DNA from 3 places in the Arthrobacter sp. SAFR-179 genome. Region 1 is predicted to be linked to each of the others. Evidence: riboswitches for the same ligand, from Rfam matches in the RefSeq annotation. Region 1 holds a riboswitch; each other region holds the start of a gene.
The links. Region 1 has a riboswitch for cyclic di-AMP ahead of ACR65K_RS19320 (aggregation-promoting factor C-terminal-like domain-containing protein). Riboswitches for the same ligand answer to the same signal wherever they lie in the genome.

Region 1 (6,881 bases):
CGTTCGACCGTCCTATCGTCCGTGACGTGGTGGCCGAGGAACTGCACGACGGCGGATCTTCCGGACGTGGGAAGGGCAGCGCCGGGTGATAGTTTTGGGGGATGCGCACTCTCGTTGTTGACCACCCCCTGGTCGCCCACAAGCTCACCGTCCTGCGGGACAAGAACACGCCGTCGCCGGTCTTCCGCCAGCTGACGGAAGAGCTGGTGACCCTGCTGGCGTACGAAGCGACGCGGGAGGTCCGTACCGAGCCGGTCACCATCCAGACGCCGGTCAGCACAACCGTCGGCACCGCCTTCACCAAGCCCACCCCGCTGGTGGTTCCCATCCTCCGCGCGGGTTTGGGCATGCTGGAGGGCATGACCAAGCTCGTTCCCACCGCTGAAGTGGGCTTCCTGGGCATGGCCCGGGACGAGGAAACGCTGGACATCATCACCTACGCAGAGCGCCTGCCGGAGGACCTCACCGGCCGCCAGGTCTTCGTCCTGGACCCCATGCTGGCCACCGGCGGAACCTTGCGCGAAGCCATCAAGTTCCTCTTTAAGCGCGGCGCCTCCGACGTCACCTGCATCTGCCTGCTGGCTGCCCCCGAGGGCCTGGCCCGGCTGGAAGAGGAACTGTCTGGAGCCAACGTGCACATCGTCCTGGCCTCCATCGACGAGAAGCTCAACGAGAAGTCCTACATCGTCCCGGGCCTGGGCGACGCCGGCGACCGCCTCTACGGCATCGCCGGGTAGATTTCACCCTTTTTCAATACAGTTCCCGCCGCTAGCCTTTGCGGATGGACTGGAAACTTGAGCTTGTCTTTCTCCCCGTGTCCGACGTTGACCGCGCCAAGGACTTCTACGTCAACAAAGTGGGCTTTAATGCGGATTTCGACGAACGGCCGTCGGACTCCATCCGCTTCGTGCAGCTGACGCCGCCGGGTTCGGCCTGCTCCATCTGCATTGGCGAGGGACTCATCGACGCCCCTCCCGGCACGGGTTCCAACCTGCAGTTGGTGGTCAACGACATTAAAGCTGCGCATGAGACCACCTGAAGAACAACGGTGTGGATGTCAGCGATGTGGACGTGCAGGACTGGGGCCACTTCGTCTACTTCGCCGATCCCGACGGAAACAAGTGGGCTGTCCAGTACATCCCGCGGCGAAACACCGGCCAGGAAGCTGGCCAGGGCACTGTTCAGGACGCCGGGCAAAACGCTGGTTAACCCAAACCGCGGGCCGCATCATGATGATGCGGCCCGCGGTTGAAGGTGGCTTGCCTAGTACCAGTTGTGGGCCAGGTGGAAGTTCAGGGCGCCGCAGGGCGACTGGTAGCGCTCCTTGATGTAGTCCAGGCCCCAGTTGATCTGCGTGCGGTAGTTGGTGAGGTAGTCCGCACCGGCGCTGGCCATCTTCTCGGCCGGCAGGGACTGGACAATGCCGTATGCCCCGCTGCTGGCATTGGTGGCCGTGGTGGTCCAATCCGATTCCTTGGTCCACAGCGTCTGCAGGCACTGCATCTGGTCCGGAGCCCAGCCAAAGGTCCCCAGCTGGCTGGCGGCGTATGCCTGGGCGCCGGCGGGATCGTTAACCGCGACGGCGGCAGCCGGCTCAGGTGCGGGGGCAGGCTCGGGAGCCGGCGCCGGGGCGGGGGCTGGGGCAGGCGCTTCAGGCGCGGCCGGTGCTGCAGCGGGGGCCGGTTCCGCTGCCTGCGGTGCCACGCTGATGGCGGCGGGAGCCGGGCTGGCTGCCGGGTTGGAACGGATTTCGCTCTTCTCGATGCTCATTTGAGCGTCGGACGCTGCAGTGGAAGAGTTGGACCCGGTGGATGACGCCGGAGTCATGCTGCTGGTGGCCTGTCCTGCCGCGCCGACCCCCACCAGCACCGCACAGGATGCTGCAAGGACGGCCGCGCGCTGGCCCAGGGTGGTCTTCTTTGCCTGCTGCTTGGCCTTGTGTTTAGCCTTGGCCTGCAGCTGACGTGCTTCTGCCGTGTTTTTGGACATGATTGATCGCCTCTCACACCTGCGGAGTTAGCTGTCGGGTTCGGATGAGGGCATCCGGCTGTACGGAAAGATCACGTACTGGCTTAACCCCAAGGGCATTCAGTGCCCGGGACGGTGGGTCCCCCGCCTCTGCCGTAGCTCAATCGGAATCCGGGGAAGCGGCAGAGCTTGGCGTCAACCCGGGATATGCGGCCCGAACGGGGACCGCACCCAATCGACGGTACAGGAAGAACACGACAAAGTCACATTTAGGTAACGGAAGTCACGATGACCCGCGCGTCGAATTGCGGGACAGAACCTGTCGAAGATCTCAATTCGACGAGGCGGATGGCCTTGAACGCAGTGTGTGACGAACTCAGGGCACGGCGGGGCCGGCCGCGGGAAGACGGACAGCAAACTCGGTCCTGCCCGGCCGGGACACCAGTTCCACGGTGCCGCCGTGGGCCATGACGATGGACTCGACGATGGACAGGCCCAGGCCGGACGAGCCCTCGGAGCCGGAGCGGGCCGCGTCAGCCCGGGTGAAGCGCGAAAAGATCCTGCCCTGGAATTCCGCGGGGATGCCGGGCCCGTCATCGGTGACCGTAACCACCACGCTCCCGTCGGCAGAGCGCATCAACCCTGTGGTCACGGTGGTGCCGGCCGGTGTGTGCTTCCGGGCGTTGGAGAGCAGGTTAGCCAGCACCTGGTGCAGCTGGGTGGTGTCACCGCGGACCGTCACGGGTTGATGGGGCAGCTGCAGCTGCCAGATGTGTTCAGGGGCCATGACCTTTTCGTCGCTGACCGTTTCTATGACCAGCTGGGTAAGGTCCACTTCGGTGGTCTCGGTTGCCTTGCCCTCATCGAGCCTGGCCAGCAGCAGCAGGTCCTCCACCAGCGCGGTCATGCGCTCCGACTGGCTCTGCACCCGCCCCAGCGACTTTTGCCCGTCCTCGGTGAGGTGTTCGGTCATGCGCATCAGCTCGGTGTACCCGCGGATGGCGGTCAGCGGCGTTCGAAGCTCGTGGGAGGCGTCGGCAACAAACTGGCGCACCTTCATCTCGCTGCGCTGCCGGGCCTCCAGCGCGCTGGACACGTTGTCCAGCATCAGGTTCAGGGCGTGGCCCACACTGCCCACCTCAGTGGTGGGGTGCGCTGCGGAGGGCGGCACGCGCACGGCGAGTGCCACCTCGCCGGCGTCAAGGGGCAGCTTGGAAACCTTGGTGGCGACGTCCGACAGCTGTTCCAAGGGGCGCATGGTCCGGCGGATCAAGGCGGTGCCAACCAGCCCAATCAGGACCAGCCCGCCCAGCGAGACCAGCACCATGGTGAGCACAAGGGAGCCTTCGGTGGCTTTCTTCGTAGCAAGCGGAAGGCCGGTAATCACCACGTCGCCATAGGGCGTCCCGGTAGCCATCAGCCGGTAATCGCCGTTGGACAGTTCGCGGTCCACCGGCACGCCATCATGGGGGAGTGCCTGCAGGATGGCAACGTCGCGGGAGGTCAGGGAGATGCGGGTGGCGTCGGATGACAGGAACCCTGCCTCCCTGCTGACCTGCCCGTTCACTACCCGGGCATTGAGCGTTCCCACACTTTGCCCGCGTGCGTCAAGGGGATCTGGGCGGCCTGAGGGGTTGCCTTCGGGCGGCCGGCCGCGGGACGCCAGCTTCAGCTGCGCATCCAATTGACTGGTGAGGACCACGTCCATCGAGGCATAGCTGACCACCCCGATGGCGCCCGAGATGGCCACCAGCAGGGCCATGGACAGCAGGATCAGGCGTGTGCGGAGGTGCCAGGTGGAGGGATTGAACCAGGACCGGCCGGTGGGCCGGGGAACTCCGGGAAGAGACACGCGTTTCCTTTGGCTAGTCTGCAGGCTTAATGACGTAGCCCGCCCCGCGCACGGTGTGGATCATCGGCGGATGGCTGGCTTCGATCTTCTTGCGCAGGTAGGAAATGTACAGTTCCACGATGTTCGCCTGGCCGCCGAAGTCGTAATCCCACACGTGGTCCAGGATCTGGGCCTTGCTGACCACGCGCTTGGGGTTTTCCATGAGGTAACGGAGCAGCTCGAACTGGGTTGCCGTCAGTTGGATCCCTTCTCCGGCACGGGTAACTTCCCGGGTGTCCACATTGAGCACCAGGTCGCCCACCACCAGCTCGGCGGTATCCATGGCGGCCACCCCGGAACGCTGCACCAGGCGATGCAGGCGCAGCAGGACTTCCTCCATGCTGAAGGGTTTGGTGACATAGTCGTCCCCGCCCGCGGCCAGTCCCACGATGCGGTCCTGGACGTCGTCTTTGGCTGTCAGGAAGAGCGCAGGCACCTCCGGCGCAAAGACGCGAATCCTGCCCAGCAGCTCCACGCCGTCGAACCCCGGCAGCATGACGTCCAGCACCAGGACATCCGGATGGAAGTCCTTGGCGAGCTTCACCGCAGCGGGTCCGTCCGCTGCCACGGCCACAGACCAGCCCGCCATGCGCAGGCCCATGCTCATGAGTTCGGACAGGCTCGGTTCGTCATCCACCACCAGGGCACGGATGGGGGAGCCGTCCGGGTGGGTGAGCTGGGGAAGGTTGTTGGTCATGGAGTGCGGGGATGCCATGGGACAACTCTCCGATCTGTCGGTTTGCCAAGGCTTTGCCAATGCTGTGTTCCAGCTGTGAGCTCCAGCCTAGCCACCTGAACCAGGGGCAACGGTTGCCTTGCCCAAGCGGCGCCGCGGGTCACAGGTTGGCTCGGACTGCCGTACAGCCCCTGCGCAGCATCGCGGCGGACCCTTGTGGGACAAGAGCATCACCGCCAGCAGTTTCAACCTCTTGGAGAACGCCATGGATCAGCGAGACCAGGCGCAGGGAATGCGTCAGGGGGCAGAGCGGGACCACCCCCGTCCGCTCAGCTTGTCCATCATGACCACGGGAGCCAGCGTTCGCGTGACGGCCCTGAAAGGATTCGGACAGAGCGCACAGCACAATGGTTGCCCCTGCGACGGGCATCGCACGCCACTGAGGCCCAAAAAATCAGCAGGAGACGGAACGTCGGCTGGACAGGAGAAGTTCCTGTCCGGTCGATTCTATGTCAAACGGTTGAATTTTGACTGAATTCGATGAAATGCGCTTTCGGCGAAGAAAATTCTGGAATAGATAGGGCCCGGGCATATTCTCCGGATAAGCAGCAAAAAAATTTCGCTCTTCCGAAATAGTGATCTGCAGCACAATTCGGCGTTTCGTCTCACGATGCGGACGATCCGGTCCATTGTTACTTGCAAGTTGGCATTGTTACGCTGCACACTTCCAATGTGAACAAGAACTCAACAGCACCTGCAGCCGCAGAATATTGGCCCAGCACATCAGCTGCTGCCGACATGCGCTGTTGTCGAATGCACGCCTGACCTTCCCACCCACCGAAGTTCTTAGGCATTCGCCCCCAAGCCCAGCGTCGGGCGCCCCTCCCCGGTCCGCTGACGGGGAAGCCAGCATTCGAGCCGCGAATACGGCCATTTCACATTGAGGTAACCACACATGTCAGTTGCATCCGGATACGTCCACATCTCAGTCCGTAACGCCGCCAAGGCAGGACAGCCCTCCGGTCTTCGTCCCGGCTTCGGTCCGCGCACGTCGCTCGCTCCCTCCACGTCCGGCAGCAGCTTCCCCGGCCAGGGTTTCGCCCCGCAGGGATACAACCCCAACTCCTACGGCCAGCTCCGAGCCGTGCACCCCGCAGAGTCCGCACCCGTTACCGCCCCTACCCCTGTGGTGGCAGGTCCAAACGCGGTCCGCCCGGTAGCCAACGAGAACGTCGCCCGCGGCTTCGTGCTCTACATGGGCATCGACGAGGAGACCGCTGCAGCAGCGGGAACCTCCATCGCCAAGCTCGCACAGGAAATCCGTGCCTACGCCCAGTCGCTGGTCTCCGGTGCCGAAAGCTACGCCGCCGTGGCAGTAGCCCCCGCCGGCACCCCCGGCTCCGCGCTCGACGTCGTCCGTTCCACTTTTGGCGACCCCACCGTCAACTCCCGCCAGCGCACCGAAACCCCGCGCCCCGCCCAGCCCCAGGAACCGCGCCCCTCCGGTGTGCTCATCGACCTCGCCCGCCGCGAAGTCCACCTCGACGGCGAATCCCTGAACCTGACCTTCAAGGAGTTCGAGCTCCTCAACTACCTCGTCGAAAACGGCACCCGTACCGTGGGCCGCGACGAGCTCCTCGAAGGACTGTGGCGCAACGCCGAAGAAGTGCCCAACGAGCGCACCATCGACGTCCACATCCGCCGCCTCCGCTCCAAGCTGGGCCGCCTCGCCAACACCGTCCGCACTGTCCGCGGCCAGGGCTACCGGTTCTACGAGCACCCGGAAGTTGTTGTCTGGGCCGCTCCGGAGTACTCGATCTAGTCTTACCTTCGCTCGAAAGCCTGGCCCCTCTCTGGTGGGCGCCTTCGCTTTAGCAAGGCATCCTTCGGCGCCTGCGCTCGTGCCTCACGCAACAACGGCGCCTTCAGGACGCCTTGCTACGCTACGGCGCCGCACGTTAGAGGGGCCTTCCAAGCGCGTTGGGGCTCTCCGGGTGCTGTGCCTACGCGGCTGAGGGGTCCTTGCGTCACTGAGAGCACGCTTTGGAGCTATGGTTTCGTTCTGAAGCCTGAATTTCCGCCGTATGTGTTGCTGGCGGCGGCTCAAAGCGTGCTTGGCGTGACGTTTGCGGCGGAGGAAATCTTCGCTCCCTGGTGCTTTTGCTGGCGCTAGGCTTGGGCCATGAGTTCGCACCACGTTCGACGCCTTGTGATCATGCGGCACGCCAAGGCTGACTGGCCCGGCGGGGTGGCCGATCATGAGCGGCCACTGGAAGAACGCGGGCACCGGGAGGCGCCGCTGGCTGGCCGTTGGCTGCTCAAGCACAACATCGTCCCGGACTTCAT
Region 2 (6,881 bases), on a different contig from region 1:
AGGCAAAGTTCTTCTGGGGGGCAAAGTAGTAGACATCGCTTTGTGCAACGTCCACGTCCAGGCCGCCGGCCGCGGATGTGGCGTCCACCAGGACCAGTGATCCCTCGTCGGCCCCGGATACCCGCTGGACAGGGGCTGCGACGCCTGTGGAGGTTTCGTTCTGCGGCCAGGCATAGACGTCCACGCCGGCCTCGGCCTGGGCTGCGGGCCGGGTGCCGGGCTCGGACTTGATGATCGAGGAGGCTTCGAGGAAGGGCGCCTTATTGGTGGCGGCGGCGAACTTGGACCCGAACTCACCGAAGGACAGGTGCTGGGCTTTCTTCTCTACGAGACCGAAGCTGGCAACGTCCCAGAAAGCGGTGGAGCCGCCGACGCCGAGGACCACCTCATAGCCGTCCGGGGCGCGGAAGAACTGGCTCAGCCCTTCCCGGACCGACCCGACCAGGTTCTTGACGGGGGCCTGCCGGTGCGAGGTGCCAAGGATCGTTCTTGAAGCCGCTGCCAGCGCGTCGATCTGTTCCTGCCGGACCTTTGACGGGCCGGCCCCGAACCGCCCGTCCTGGGGCAGGAGGTCGGCGGGGATCGTGATGCTGGTGTCGCTCACAGGTGCTCCAATTCGGCGGGGACGAAAGCTATGGTCCGGAAGGGCGGGCAGTGGTGGCCGGCAGGGCGCGGTGGCTGGGCTGCAGGCCACTCCCATTCTGCCTGAACCGCCGCCGGGGGCGGGAGCCGGGCACGTCATAGTCCGGACAGTGAGACGTGCCCGTACGGCCCAGCCCTTTGGCCGCAGCTATTCGGACAAAGTCAAAATAGGCTAAGCTTTCCCCCGGACTACTTCGCGGGAAGAGGCGATACGGTGGGACAACGCAAGGTACTGCGCTCGAGGAGCTGAGCTGGATGACGGATCTGATCGACACTACGGAGATGTACCTCAGGACCATTCTGGAGCTTGAGGAAGAAAACATCGTTGCCCTCAGGGCCCGTATCGCCGAACGTCTGCGCCACTCGGGGCCCACCGTCTCCCAGACCATCGGCCGCATGGAGCGGGACGGACTTGTCGTCGTCTCCGGTGACCGCCATCTGGAACTCACGGATACGGGCCGCAAGCGCGCCACAGAGGTCATGCGCAAGCACCGGCTGGCCGAACGCCTTCTGGCAGATGTCATCGGCCTGGACTGGGCCTACGTCCATGACGAAGCCTGCCGCTGGGAACACGTCATGAGCGAGCGGGTGGAGCGGCGCATCTACGAGATGCTGGGCCACCCCACCGAATCGCCCTACGGCAACCCCATTCCCGGCCTCGCTGCGCTGGGAGGCCAGGCGGGCCGCGGCTTTGCCGATGGAGCCATCAGCCTGGTGGAAGCAATGAAGAACTACGCGCCCGCCTCGGGCGTGACCATCAGCCGTTTGGCGGAGCCAATCCAGGTGGAACCGGAACTGCTGGCCCAGCTGGACGAGGGCGGGATCCGGCCTGGTGCTGCCGTGACGCTGGAACGCGTGGGCGAGTACATTTCCGTTCGGGTCGCGGGGATCGAAGGGGCGCTGGAGCTGCCGCCCGAGGTTGCTGCGCACGTCTTCGTTGCCCTCGACTAGGGCTGATCCGGCACCTTCCATACCCCAGGCAGGGGTTTCCACGCAAAGGTAACGGAATTGTTACCTAGGGACTTAAGCCCCTATAGTGGAACCAAGCGTTGATACATAAGCGTTACCTGACCCGGAGCCGAGCTCTGCCAGCGGGCCAGGTGAACGAGTTCGTTACTGGCAGAGGCGGGGGAACCACAAGCGGCAGCGGGGGACTGCCTTGGGGTGAAGTCCGTCAGCAGCAAGCCTCTCCAGTGAAGGATTCTTCCGGGAATACCCCTGTGCAGAAGCTTGCCTACGGCGGACCGGGTCTTTGAACTCTCTGACCCGAATCCGACAGCTAACTCCGCAGGCTTCTTCCAGAGAGGAACCCTTCTTGACCATGCAGACCCCACGGGGCCGCCGACGCGCGGCCGGCCCCCCTTCGGCACCCCGGGTTGCCGAAGTCGTCGCAGCGGAGCGCCCCCGCGACCTGCATCGCGACGCGCGCCGCCGCCGGGGTCCCTTCCGGCAGATGACGGAGTTTGCCGCCGCCAGCGGCATCGGCCAAAAAGCCGGCATGGCCCTTGCCGCCACAGGCCTGGTGCTGACGGTCACGGTGCCCGCCACAAGTCCCGTCATGGCAACCGACTCCGCCGGCAATGCCCCCCTGGCTGCCTCGGCTGTCAGCCCGCAGCCGCAGATTTCCGCTGATGTTGGAGCCCAGGTTGACTTCAGCCGCTCCGCCGTGGTCACGCAGGCGGACCCGGACGGAAAGCTGAAGCAGCTCCTGAGCGCACAGTCCGCCGGCTCCGTCACCCGTGCCGCTTCGGCCGGCACCCTGGCCGCACCCCTGTCGTCCCTCGCCACCGCTTCCCCTTTCGGTTACCGGGTCAGCCCCATCACCGGAGGCTCCGGAGACTTCCACAGGGGCCAGGACTTCGTGGCGCAGTGCGGCACCTCGGTCCTGGCGGCCGCAACAGGAACCGTCACCTTCGCGGGCTGGCACCAGTTCGGTGGCGGAAACCGGGTGGTCATCGACCACGGCAACGGGCTGGAAACCACCTACAACCACCTCTCGTCCTTCAACGTCAAGGTGGGCCAGACCGTCTCCCGCGGTGAGGTCGTGGCACTGAGCGGCACCACCGGCGCGTCCACCGGATGCCACCTGCACTTCGAGGTCCAGGTCAATGGCGAAGTGGTCGATCCGATGGGCTGGCTGTAACCGAATGATTGCTCACTCTCAGATCGCCGTGACCCGCCGTGACCTGAATGTGACATTGAAGCAAAACTGCTGTACCGTCTAACTCGCGTCAACTTTTCCGAAGTTGACGCTCTTGAGTGGATTGCCTAACTCTGCCACCGCTCAAGGTCCGTTCGCATTTCATCGTCTGGCAGGGGCGGGGGAACCAATTTTGGCCTTCATTTCCGGAAGGCCTTGGGGTTAAGTCACAAAGCTTCCCAGGAAGCAGCGTGGCCGGGTGACTCCCATCCGAATCCGACAGCTCACCTCGCAGGCATTGGGAGAGGCTACCTTCGTGTCTTCACGCCATCATTCTGCGCGCCACCGTGCGCAAACGGTTCGCACCAACCCCCTGGACGCCGTGTCCAAGGCTGTCAGTGCAAATGCCGGGACCGTAGGCCGCCAGGCTGCCGTTGTGGCAGCCGCTTCGGGCCTCATCCTGAGCATGGGCCTGCCCGCCACGGCAGCTGACACCACTGCCGGTGTCTCTGCCTCCACCGAGTCCGGTTCGGCCCAGACGGCACTCGCCGTCACCGCTGCCCCCACGGCCACGGTGTCCTTCGAGCGTCCGGTCGTCAAGACCACCGCCGCTCCCAAGGTTGAAGCGGTACGTACCCAGTCCACGGCAGCAGCGAACCGCGCCGCCAACACCGCCACTGCGGGCCAGGAGGCTTCCCCGGCCGCCAAAGCGGAAGAGTCTGTATCCACTGCGGCAACCTCGGGCATTGCCGCCATCGCCTACACCGGCATCGGCCACTCCTACGTATGGGGCGGCACCAGCCCCGTCACAGGCTGGGACTGCTCCGGTTTCGTGCAGTGGGTTTACGCCCAGGCCGGAATCAGCATCCCCCGCACCAACGCGTGGAACATCATGACCCCCACCTCGGCACCGCAGCCGGGTGACCTGGTTGTCCAGAACGGTGGCGCGCACGTCGGCATCTACGTCGGCAACGGCATGATGATCAGCGCACTCAACCCCTCGCAGGGCACGCTGCTCCACTCGCCGGCAGCCACCGGTTCCTCCACGTACTACCACTACAGCAAATAGTTCTTGGGCAACGCGTTCCAAGGGCTTTTTCTTTGCCCAAAGCTTCTTCGCTAAAAACCACATCCCCGTTCGGGATGCGCCGGCGTACCCCCAAGATGCCGGCGCGTCCATCACCCTTCGCCTGCCTACCTGCGGCTCGAGGGAAAAACGAAAGAGAGAACTGATGACGACTCGTGCCACCGCACGGCATCGCGCCGAGGTCACCAAAACCAACTCGATCGCTGTCATTGCCAAGGCTGTCAGCGACAACGCAGGCGGCATGGGCCGCCAGGCTGCGGTTATTGCCGCAGCGTCCGGCCTGGTCCTGACCAGCGGCATCGCTGCCAACGCTGCCGACGCCAACGTCAAGCGCGATTCCGCTCCTGCTTCCGCGCTGGAAGTTGAATCCGCCGTGGACGCCCCGATCTCGGCGGCTTCCACCATCTCCATCAGCTACGAGAAGCCTGCCGTGACCACCACGCCGGCTCCCGTCGTCGAGCCTGAGCCCGAGGTTGAGGTGCGGGAAGCCGCTCCCGCTCCTGCGGCCCAGCCCGCTGCTGCTCCCAAGGTCACGGCCAAGGTTGCCACCGCCGCTGCTCCTGCCGCTCCCGCAGCCCAGGCATCCGCCAGCGGCAAGGGTGCGGCCATCCTCTCTGCCGCGTACGCCCAGCTCGGCGTGATGCAGGACTGCACCATGCTGGTCACCAACTCGCTGGCCGCTGTCGGAATCCACTTCCACGACTGGCCCGCCGGCTACCTGTCCCTGGGCCGCACCGTGAGTGCAGCCGAAGCACAGCCGGGCGACCTGATCTACTACGCTGACGGTGGCGCGGGCATGGCCCACATCGCTGTCTACGCAGGAAACGGCATGGCTGTCCACGGCGGCTACAACGGAAACCAGACCGTGGTCTTCAGCGCGAACGTTGGATCCGGCCCCGTCTTCATCCGCGTCAACTAGGCATTCCGGTGCTGGCGTGAACGGCCGCCAGCCTCAAAATGTCCCGAGGACCCCCGCCATCGAGGCAGGGGTCCTCGGCGTTTAAGGGGTGCCGCGACGGGGGCGGCACCCTTTTTTGGCGTATCGGCGGTGGAAGGACTCCCGGGCGGAAATTACCTGATTCTGCACTTCTTTGTTTACTCTTGTGATGTCGATCCATAGCCCGGACATGCCGAGGGCAGCCGGCCCTCGTGCCCCTGACGGGTGCGGCCGTGAAGAGGTAAGTGCATGCGCACTCTCGTTCTGAATGCTGGATATGAACCGCTGGCGGTTATTACTTTCCGCCGGGCGCTGGTGCTTGTGCTTACAGGCAAGGCCAGTGTGGTGGCCGAAGGGGACGACCCCGTGGTGGGCCCCACCGACGTCCTGGGGCGCCCGTCCGTGATCCTCCTCAACCGCTACATCCGCCCCCGGTACAACCACTCCACGGCCGTCAGCCGCAGGGGAGTGCTCCGACGCGACGGGCATAAATGTGCCTACTGCGGGAAAGCGGCGCACACCATTGACCATGTGCACCCGAAATCCAGGGGCGGGGCTGATTCGTGGGAGAACCTGGTGGCCGCCTGCCTGCGGTGCAACAACGTCAAGGGCGATCACACTCCCGTCGAGATGGGATGGACCCTGCGCTTCGTCCCGGAACCTCCGCACGGGACCATCTGGCAGATCAAGGAGCTGGAGAAGCCCACCCCGGCCTGGGATCCGTTCCTGCTTCCGGAACGGGCTGCCTGACCGCCTGCCCCCGGCATCGACCTGTCTGTGGCGTGACCTGTCGTTTCGCCCTGACCTCTCAGGCCGCCCTTAACCTCCGTGCTGCCGTCCAGTGAGCCGGTGACTAGGCTGGGGGAGTGGAAGTGAGCAGCCTTGCCTTTGACGCCGTGGTCCTGGCCGGCGGGAAGTCATCGCGGCTGGGCGGCACGCCCAAGCAGTCGCTGGTCTTCCAGGGCCAAACCCTCCTGGAGCGCGCTGTGGCTGCTGCCGCGGGGGCCGGGCTTACTGTCGTTGTTGGTGACACGGATTTCCTGCCAAACCGGCCACCCGTCGCGCAGCCCCTGCCGGCCTGGCCTGCCACCCTTTTGACCTGCCGGGAGGAACCGCGCTTCGCCGGCCCCGCGGCCGCGATCGCAGCCGGACTGGAGGCGCTGGCGGCACACCATGCACGGACGGGCAACGGTGGCGGGGCGCCCTATACCCTGGTGCTGGCCTGTGACATGCCGTCGGCCTCCCAAGCGGTGGCGGCGCTGCTCGACGCATTGGGCCCCTCCATGGAACGGGCGTCCGGAGGTGTCATGGCCTGTGCCGAAGACGGCAGGGCCCAGCCGTTGTCAGGTTTTTACCGCACGTCTGAGTTAAGTAAAGCCTGCAAGGCCCTTGCGGCCCGCGACGCATTGGTCAACGGCTCTGTCAGGGCTCTCCTTGCTAGTCTGGACGTGCAGCTTGTCACAGTCCCCGCCGGATCCACAGCCGATGTGGATACCTGGGATGACGTTGCCGCGCTGGGGATTGCCGCCGGGAACCAGCATGAAGGCCAGGACCGGCATTCGGGCGGAACAAACGTGGGAGGCAATTCGTGAAGAGCCAGGACGAAACGCTGGAAGAGTGGTGCAGGGCCCTTCTCCAGGCGTACAAGCTTGAGGATGTCCAGGTGGACGTCAATGCGGTGCTGGCGCTTGCAGGTGTAGCCGCCCACGCTGTTGTCCGGCCGGCGGCTCCGCTCACCACTTTTATTGCCGGCTTCGCTGCAGGCCTGGCTGCCGCTCCCGGCAGGGAAATGGATGCCGAATCAATGGACGCGGCCCTGGCCGTTGCCCGCACACTGGCAAAGGACTACGAGGCCGAGGCCGCCGCCGGGACTCCCGGCGAATGACTGCAGAACCCCAGAGCGATTCGGAGGCACCACCTGGCAGTGATGTGGTGCCCCCGGCCGGCATAACGGAACCCGGAGTCACTGAATCCGGTACCCCTGAACCGGGTATGACTGAACCCGGTATGACCGAACCAGGTATCGCTGACCCTGGCACCTCTGAATCCAGTACAGGAGAATCGGGTGCTCCCGA
Region 3 (6,881 bases), on a different contig from region 1:
GAGGAAGCACCGGGTCCTGAGCTCCTGGTCCTGAACGACAAGCTCGCCCGGGACCTGGGCCTCGATCCGCAGTACCTCCGCAGTCGCGAAGGGGTCCGGCTGCTGGTGGGCAATCACGTTCCCGCCGGCGCCACCCCGGTGGCGCAGGCATATGCGGGGCACCAGTTCGGCGGTTACTCATCCTTGCTGGGTGACGGACGTGCGCTGCTGCTGGGGGAGGTCACGGACCAAAGCGGCCGCCTCCTGGACATCCATCTCAAAGGCTCGGGGCGCACGCCTTTCGCCCGCGCCGGGGACGGCCGTGCCGTCGTCGGCCCCATGCTCCGTGAGTATGTGGTCAGTGAGGCCATGCACGCCCTGCACATACCCACCACCCGCTCGCTCGCCGTCGTGGCAACCGGGCGGCAGGTCCGCCGGGACGGCATGCTGCCCGGTGCCGTCCTGGCACGCGTGGCAAGCAGCCACCTGCGCGTTGGCAGCTTCCAGTACGCGCGGGCCACCGAAAACCTGGACCTCCTGAGGCGGCTGGCGGACCATGCCATCAGCAGGCACTATCCGCACGCCGCTGAAGCCAAAAACCCCTACCTGGCATTGTTCGGTTCCGTCGTCTCCGCCCAGGCGGAGCTGGTGGCCAGGTGGATGCTGGTGGGATTCGTGCATGGTGTCATGAATACGGACAACATGACCATCTCAGGGGAAACCATCGACTACGGCCCGTGCGCGTTCATGGATGCATTCAATCCCGCCGCCGTCTACAGTTCCATCGACGTCAGTGGACGCTATGCCTATGCCAACCAGCCGGTGCTTGCCGAATGGAACCTTGCCCGGCTTGCCGAGGCGATGCTGCCGCTCATCGACCAGGACCAGGAAAAGGCGGTTGCCCCGGCCGTGGAGGTGCTTGGCGGGTTCCGCGGACAGTACAGCAAGTCGTGGTCCGGCGGCATGAAACGCAAGCTGGGCCTGGGAGGCGGCGGGGAGAGCGCTGATGACGCCTCAGCCCTGGTGGACGATGCAATCGCCATCCTGAAGGACGGCCCGGTGGACTACACCCTCTTCTTCCGCAACCTGGGCAAGGCCGCCCGGGGCGACCTCCGTCCCGTTCGCGGGATGGTCCTTGACCTGGCCGCGTTCGACGCCTGGGCGGAGCGGTGGCAGGCCATGAAACCGGACGCGGACCTGATGGACAGCGTGAACCCTGTGTACATTCCCCGGAACCACCTGGTGGAGGAAGCTCTGTCAGCTGCCACCGAAGGAAACCTCGCACCCCTGCAGCAACTGCTCGAGGCCATCGGTGCACCCTTTACCGAACGTCCGGGACTGGAACGCTACGCCGAGGGTGCCCCTGAAGACTTCGGCAACTACATGACCTTCTGCGGGACCTGACGGCTCGCGCCAGGGGAAAACGACAGGAGGGCGGCGGCCGGGAATACCCGGCTGCCGCCCTCCTGTTTTGCGTCGGCTCCGCTGGTTGCGAAGCGCCGCGGAGACTAGGCTACGCGGACTGCGGAGTAGCCGCCGAGCCAGCTGATGGAGTGAACCTCGGTGCTGTAGCCGTTGACGCCGCCGCTGACAACCTGGCCGTCGCCGGCGTAAACGCCCACGTGGCCGGAGGTGATGATCAGGTCACCGGGGGCGGGGGCGCTGACAACAGTGCCGTACTGGAAGAACTGGGTGGGGGCCAGGTCGCCGACGGACTTGCCGACGGAGCGCAGGGCCTTCTCAACCATTGCGGTGCAGTCCTGGCCCACGCCAACCTGGCTGTAAGCGGATGCCAGGATCGCAGCGCCGGTTCCCGTGCCGGTGGAGGCCAGCGGGGTGGCGGAGGCGTAGGACATGTTCATGCCGGTGTTCGCCGGTGCAGTTGCGGCTGCAGCCTGGACCGGAGCTGCGGCAGGAGCCGGAGCCGGTGCTGCGGTGTAGCCTGCACCGGGGATCTGGATCTGGTCACCGGGGTAGATGATTGAGGACAGTCCCAGTCCGTTGGCGGACAGGACGTCATTAAGGCTGACGCCGTAGGCAGCCGCGATGGCCCCGATGGTGTCGCCAGAGACGACGGTGTGGACGTTTCCGGCTGCCGCAACGGGTGCTGCTGCCGGTGCCGAGTACGCCTGGACGCTGGTGTTCTCAGTGGTGTCCGGACCGGTCACACCTGCATGGGCCGGGGCTCCGACGCCGAATGCAATGCCGGACGCTGCAGCAACTGCGAGCGCCGGGCGGCCCAGCGAACGGGCCTGGGTCTTGGCGGTTACGGCGAGGCCCTCGAGCACAATGGAGCGGGCCGGAGTCGCGCGGTGACGGGCAGTAATGGAATTTTTTGACACGGTTGATCGCCTCTCCCATGCCTGCGGGGTGAGCTGTCGGGTTCGGGCTGGAGATGCCCGGCCGGTAGCGGGCTCCGCGGGCGGAGCGCTATCGACTTAACCCCAAGGCCACAAGTGGCCGTGGAAACTTGGTTCCCCCGTCCCTGCCATCGGAAAACGGTTGAATCCCATGATCAGCGGCAGGGCTCGGCATGCTGATGGGAATGTCCCGGCTGAGAGGGACACCCAAAGACCATAACCCGCGCTCACTGTCATTGTCACATTTGAATAACATACGAGGTTTCCCTCTCAATTCAGCAAACGTCTTGATGTACATAGGATCTCGCGGCTGACCTGGGGAGAGATTCGAACCGGGAAACGGCGCCGAAACGGTAACAATACGGCCTCGGACCCCTGCTTTGCCGCGATACCCGGCGGTAAGCTTCGGGACTATGCCCCTGTTCGTTACCAACCGGTCCTTCCCGATATTCGCGGGCCTGATGGCGATCGCCCTGGCCGGCGCCACCGCGTTGCCGGCCGCGGCGGAGGAGCCGCCCGGCGGATATCCCTCCTGGGCCGACGTGCAGCAGGCGCAGTCCTCTGAAGCGGCGAAGGCCGCAGAGATCACCAGCATCAACGGGCTCCTGGATGGACTGCAAGCGCAGTCGGAGGCGGCCGGGGATGCGGCGGTCCGCTCTGCCGCCGATCACGCCGCAGCCGATGCGGAGCTTCAGGCGGCAACAGCCCGGGTGCAGACTCTGTCTGCGCAGGCGGCCCGTGCAGACGACCAACTGGCCCGGTACCGGAAGGATATCGGCGCCCTGGCCGTCCAGTCCTACAAGACCGGCGGGACCAATACCGGATTCTTCGTGGCGCTCGATGCGCTGGGGACCAACAGCGCCCAGGGGCTCAACCTGGTCAAGCTTGTAGGGGACAAGACTGCTGCCTTGGTGAATAAGGCTGCAGCGGCAGGAAAGGTTGCCGCTGCGCTCAGGGAACAGGAACAGGTTGCCAGGGGCGAGCGGGAACGACTGGCCGGGGAGGCGAAGGTTAAATCCGAGGCCGCCCGTTCCGCCCGGGACGCACTGGCACGGCAGGTCACCGAGGAACAGCAGCACAGCGGCGAGTTGACTGCCCAGCTTGCCGCCCTGAAGGGTACGACGGCGGCAGTTGAGGGGGAGTATCGCCAGGGCAAAGCGGCGCTGGCCGCCTACGAGGCGGCCCAGGCGGCCAAGCGCGCCGCCGCGGAGGAGCAGGCCCGCCGCCAGGCCGAAGCTGCCGCCAAGGCCGCAGCGGCTGCCGCCCAGCAGCCCAAGCAGCCGCCGCCCCCCGCCCCAGCCCCGGTCGGGGCCAATCCGGCCCCGGCCGCGCCTGCCAACAATCCAGCTCCTGCCGTTCCGGTTGCGCCGCCACCGCCACCGGCGCCGGCCCTGCCAAGCCCGCCCGCCGTCGTCGTTCCTTCCGTTCCCGGTGGAGCTGTTAACGATCCCGGCGCGGCGAAAAGCTACGCGTCCGGACGCCTTGCTGCCTTTGGGTGGGGCCAGGACCAGTTCCTTTGCCTGGCCCAGCTGTGGAGCAAGGAATCAAACTGGCTGACCACCGCCACCAACGCCTGGTCCGGGGCCTACGGGATTGCCCAGGCGCTGCCGCCGGGCAAGTATGCCAGCGCCGGCAGCGACTGGCTGACCAGCTATCGGACGCAGGTCGATTGGGGCCTGGGCTATATCCGTGACCGCTGTGGTTCGCCCTGCGGGGCTTGGAACCATTCCGTGTCCCTGAATTGGTACTGACTGACGCGCTAGGCTTTCCCCATGCCAGATTTCGAACGGTTTCGTGTGCTGCTCGAAGAGGAGCGGGCGCGGCGGGTGGCGCTGCTGCCCGCCCTGCAGGCGGATATCGCCGCGGCAAATTCGGCCCGCCAGGATTCCAACGTCGACGACGAACATGATCCGGAGGGCGCCACGATCGCCTTCGAACTTTCGCAGGCATCGGCGCTCCTGAAGCAAAGCTCGGCCGGCCTGGTCCAGATTGAAGCGGCCCTGGCAAGGCTGGCCCGGGGAACCTATGGAACCTGCGCCGTCTGCGGGGAACCCATCACCGAAGGAAGGCTGGAGGCGCGGCCATGGACCCCGTTCTGCATCCGGCACGCCTCCTCGGGGCGCGGACGGTGACGGGCGCCGCTGACGTTGTGTCCGCTGCGGCGGACTTTGTTGACCGGACCCTGCAGAACGAGGGCGCCTGGTACCGGGCAGACGACGTCGGAAACCGGCTGGGCGGCGTGCTGGCTTCCTACGGTTCCTCCATTGGGGCCGTCCGCGGCACGGTGCGCGACACCCTGCGCAAGTTCAGGGACCTGGACCACGACGGAACCGTGATGCTCGCCTCCGCCCTGTGGGGGCAGCCCAAGCCAGGATCCCGCCCGGTTTTCGAGCGCCGCCTTGCCGCCGTGGTGCTGCTGCAGACAAAGGTGCGCCTGCTCCGGCATTCGGATCTCACGCGCCTGGAAGGCTTCCTTCGCTCAGCCCAGGCAGCGGAACTCACGGAGCCTCTGCTTTCCGACGTCCTGGTGCCGTTGCTGTCAGGGCTGGGGGAGCGTGAACGGCAGCGGGCCGGCGTTGTGCTGGCACGGTGGCGGGAGGACCCGGACCCCGAACTGCGGGCTGCGGCCGGTGCACTCTCGAAGGAATTGACCCCGTAAAGTGGCCTCTTATCAGGCCAAACAAGGAGATCCACATGAATGAGCCGTTTGACCTTGAGCGCTTTGTTGCCGCCCAAAACGCGGGCGGAGCCTATGAGCAGGCGTTGGGGGAGTTGCAGGTCGGCAGGAAGTCCGGGCACTGGATGTGGTTCATCTTCCCGCAGATTGCCGGGCTGGGGCAGAGTGCCATGTCGCGCAAATACGCCATCTCGTCACTCGCTGAAGCCCGGGCCTACCTGGACCACGAGGTGCTGGGCCCGCGGCTGCTGGAGTGCGCTGTGGTGCTGGCCAACCACGCCGACCAGTCGGCCGAGGACATTTTTGGCGGCATCGACGCGAAGAAACTCCGCTCCTCGATGACACTGTTTCTCCGGGCAGCACCCGGAGAAACAGTGTTCAAGACGGTCCTGGCCCAGTTCTTCAACGGCGAGCCCGACCCCGCCACGGACGATCTCCTGGCGGACCGGGACGCGGCCGGCTGACCGCGCCCGGCTGACCGCGGCCGGCTGACCGCGCCCGGGGATGCCGGGTGGGCTGCTACGGTGTGGGGCTGCCACCGTTGACGTTCAGGGTTTCGCCCACCACGTAGCTGGACTCCGGCGAGGCCAGGAAGACGTAGGCGGGGGCCAGTTCGGCAGGCTGGCCGGCACGGCCCAGCGGCGTGGACTGGCCGAACTCCGGCAGCTGCTCCTTCGGTTGGCCGCTGCTGACCTGCAGGGGCGTCCAGATAGGACCGGGAGCCACGGCGTTCACCCTGATTCCCTTGGGGGCCAGCTGCTGGGCCAGTCCCTTGGTGAAGTTGTTGATGCTCGCCTTGGTGGTGGCATAGTCCACCAGGGTGGGGGACGGGTTGTAGGCCTGGATGGACGTGGTGTTGATGATCGTCGAGCCTGCGGGCATATGCGGCACGGCGGCCTTGGTCACCCAGAACATGGCATAGACATTGGTCTTCAGGGTGTGGTCGAACTGCTCGTCGCTAATGTCCTCCAGGTCCTCCTGGGCCACCTGCTTCCCGGCGTTGTTGACCAGGATGTCCACTCCGCCCAGGACGGCCAGCGCCGTGTCCACCAAATCACGGCACGCAGCGGAGTCCTTGAGGTCGCCCGGCACCTTGACGGCCTTGCGGCCGGCGGCTTCGATGATTCCGGCGATGCGCGAGGCATCCTCCTCTTCCTGCGGCAGGTAGGAAAGGACGACGTCGGCGCCTTCCCGCGCAAAGGCGATCGCCGTCGCAGCCCCGATGCCGGAGTCCGCGCCGGTCACGATGGCGCGGCGGCCTTCCAACCGGCCGGTGCCGCGGTACGTTTCCTCGCCGAGATCAGCCTTGGGCTCCAGCTCGGCATCAAGGCCCGGCTCGGGCTGGTGCTGCTTGGGAGGGGAGATTTTTTCGTAGGCAGTCACGGGATTGCGGAAGGTGTACTGGTCAGTCATGGTGGTCCTCCAGTTCGTGCGGACGCGGGCTGGTTTGTCGCCCCTGATGCTGAAGCAGGCTGCGGTTTCGCCTTTATGGGAACAAAAAGCTAAGCATGCTTACGGTTCCTAGCCTAGGCAAGACTCCGTTTCCTGCCAAGCGGCGGGCGGGTCAGCCGCGCTGGACCTCCACAAGCCGGACCTCCACCAACTGCCCCGCGTCAACCGTGGCCTCCATGTAGGTGCACGCGGGCTGGCGCCTGCGGTCCGTCGGCGAACCCGGGTTCAGCAGACGCAGCCCATTCGGCGCCAACGTGTCCCAGGGAATATGGCTGTGGCCGAACACCAGGACGTCGGCATCCGGGTAGAGCGCCTCGCACCGCAGTTCGCGGCCCTTGGCCGGCCCCGTCTCGTGGACCATCGCGAATCGGACACCGCCGAGGGTGGCGGTGGCGGTTTCGGGCAGGCGGCGG

Region 2: linked by a shared signal. The riboswitch ahead of ACR65K_RS14035 (C40 family peptidase) and the one ahead of ACR65K_RS19320 (aggregation-promoting factor C-terminal-like domain-containing protein) in region 1 are both predicted to bind cyclic di-AMP.
Region 3: linked by a shared signal. The riboswitch ahead of ACR65K_RS06035 (LysM peptidoglycan-binding domain-containing protein) and the one ahead of ACR65K_RS19320 (aggregation-promoting factor C-terminal-like domain-containing protein) in region 1 are both predicted to bind cyclic di-AMP.

Annotation. Positions count from the first base shown of each region.
Region 1 is NZ_JBPFDM010000015.1:77,502-84,382, reverse strand. It holds gene ACR65K_RS19335 (phosphatase PAP2 family protein) at 1-89, shown strand, start outside; gene upp (uracil phosphoribosyltransferase) at 102-737, shown strand; partial or broken gene ACR65K_RS19325 (VOC family protein) at 782-1,209, shown strand; gene ACR65K_RS19320 (aggregation-promoting factor C-terminal-like domain-containing protein) at 1,264-1,989, opposite strand; cyclic di-AMP (ydaO/yuaA leader) riboswitch at 1,995-2,155, opposite strand; gene ACR65K_RS19315 (sensor histidine kinase) at 2,345-3,820, opposite strand; gene ACR65K_RS19310 (response regulator transcription factor) at 3,834-4,574, opposite strand; gene ACR65K_RS19305 (winged helix-turn-helix domain-containing protein) at 5,491-6,357, shown strand; gene ACR65K_RS19300 (SixA phosphatase family protein) at 6,718-6,881, shown strand, end outside.
Region 2 is NZ_JBPFDM010000008.1:153,803-160,683, reverse strand. It holds gene serC (phosphoserine transaminase) at 1-604, opposite strand, end outside; gene ACR65K_RS14045 (iron-dependent transcriptional repressor DtxR) at 898-1,593, shown strand; cyclic di-AMP (ydaO/yuaA leader) riboswitch at 1,740-1,951, shown strand; gene ACR65K_RS14040 (M23 family metallopeptidase) at 1,964-2,785, shown strand; cyclic di-AMP (ydaO/yuaA leader) riboswitch at 2,914-3,094, shown strand; gene ACR65K_RS14035 (C40 family peptidase) at 3,165-3,851, shown strand; gene ACR65K_RS14030 (NlpC/P60 family protein) at 4,015-4,788, shown strand; gene ACR65K_RS14025 (HNH endonuclease) at 5,056-5,556, shown strand; gene mobA (molybdenum cofactor guanylyltransferase) at 5,679-6,398, shown strand; gene ACR65K_RS14015 (DUF6457 domain-containing protein) at 6,395-6,691, shown strand; gene ACR65K_RS14010 (molybdopterin molybdotransferase MoeA) at 6,688-6,881, shown strand, end outside.
Region 3 is NZ_JBPFDM010000002.1:356,939-363,819, reverse strand. It holds gene ACR65K_RS06040 (protein adenylyltransferase SelO) at 1-1,383, shown strand, start outside; gene ACR65K_RS06035 (LysM peptidoglycan-binding domain-containing protein) at 1,488-2,321, opposite strand; cyclic di-AMP (ydaO/yuaA leader) riboswitch at 2,325-2,493, opposite strand; gene ACR65K_RS06030 (aggregation-promoting factor C-terminal-like domain-containing protein) at 2,753-4,090, shown strand; gene ACR65K_RS06025 (TraR/DksA family transcriptional regulator) at 4,112-4,471, shown strand; gene ACR65K_RS06020 (DNA alkylation repair protein) at 4,423-4,998, shown strand; gene ACR65K_RS06015 (DUF1810 domain-containing protein) at 5,034-5,480, shown strand; gene ACR65K_RS06010 (glucose 1-dehydrogenase) at 5,536-6,429, opposite strand; gene ACR65K_RS06005 (metallophosphoesterase family protein) at 6,581-6,881, opposite strand, start outside.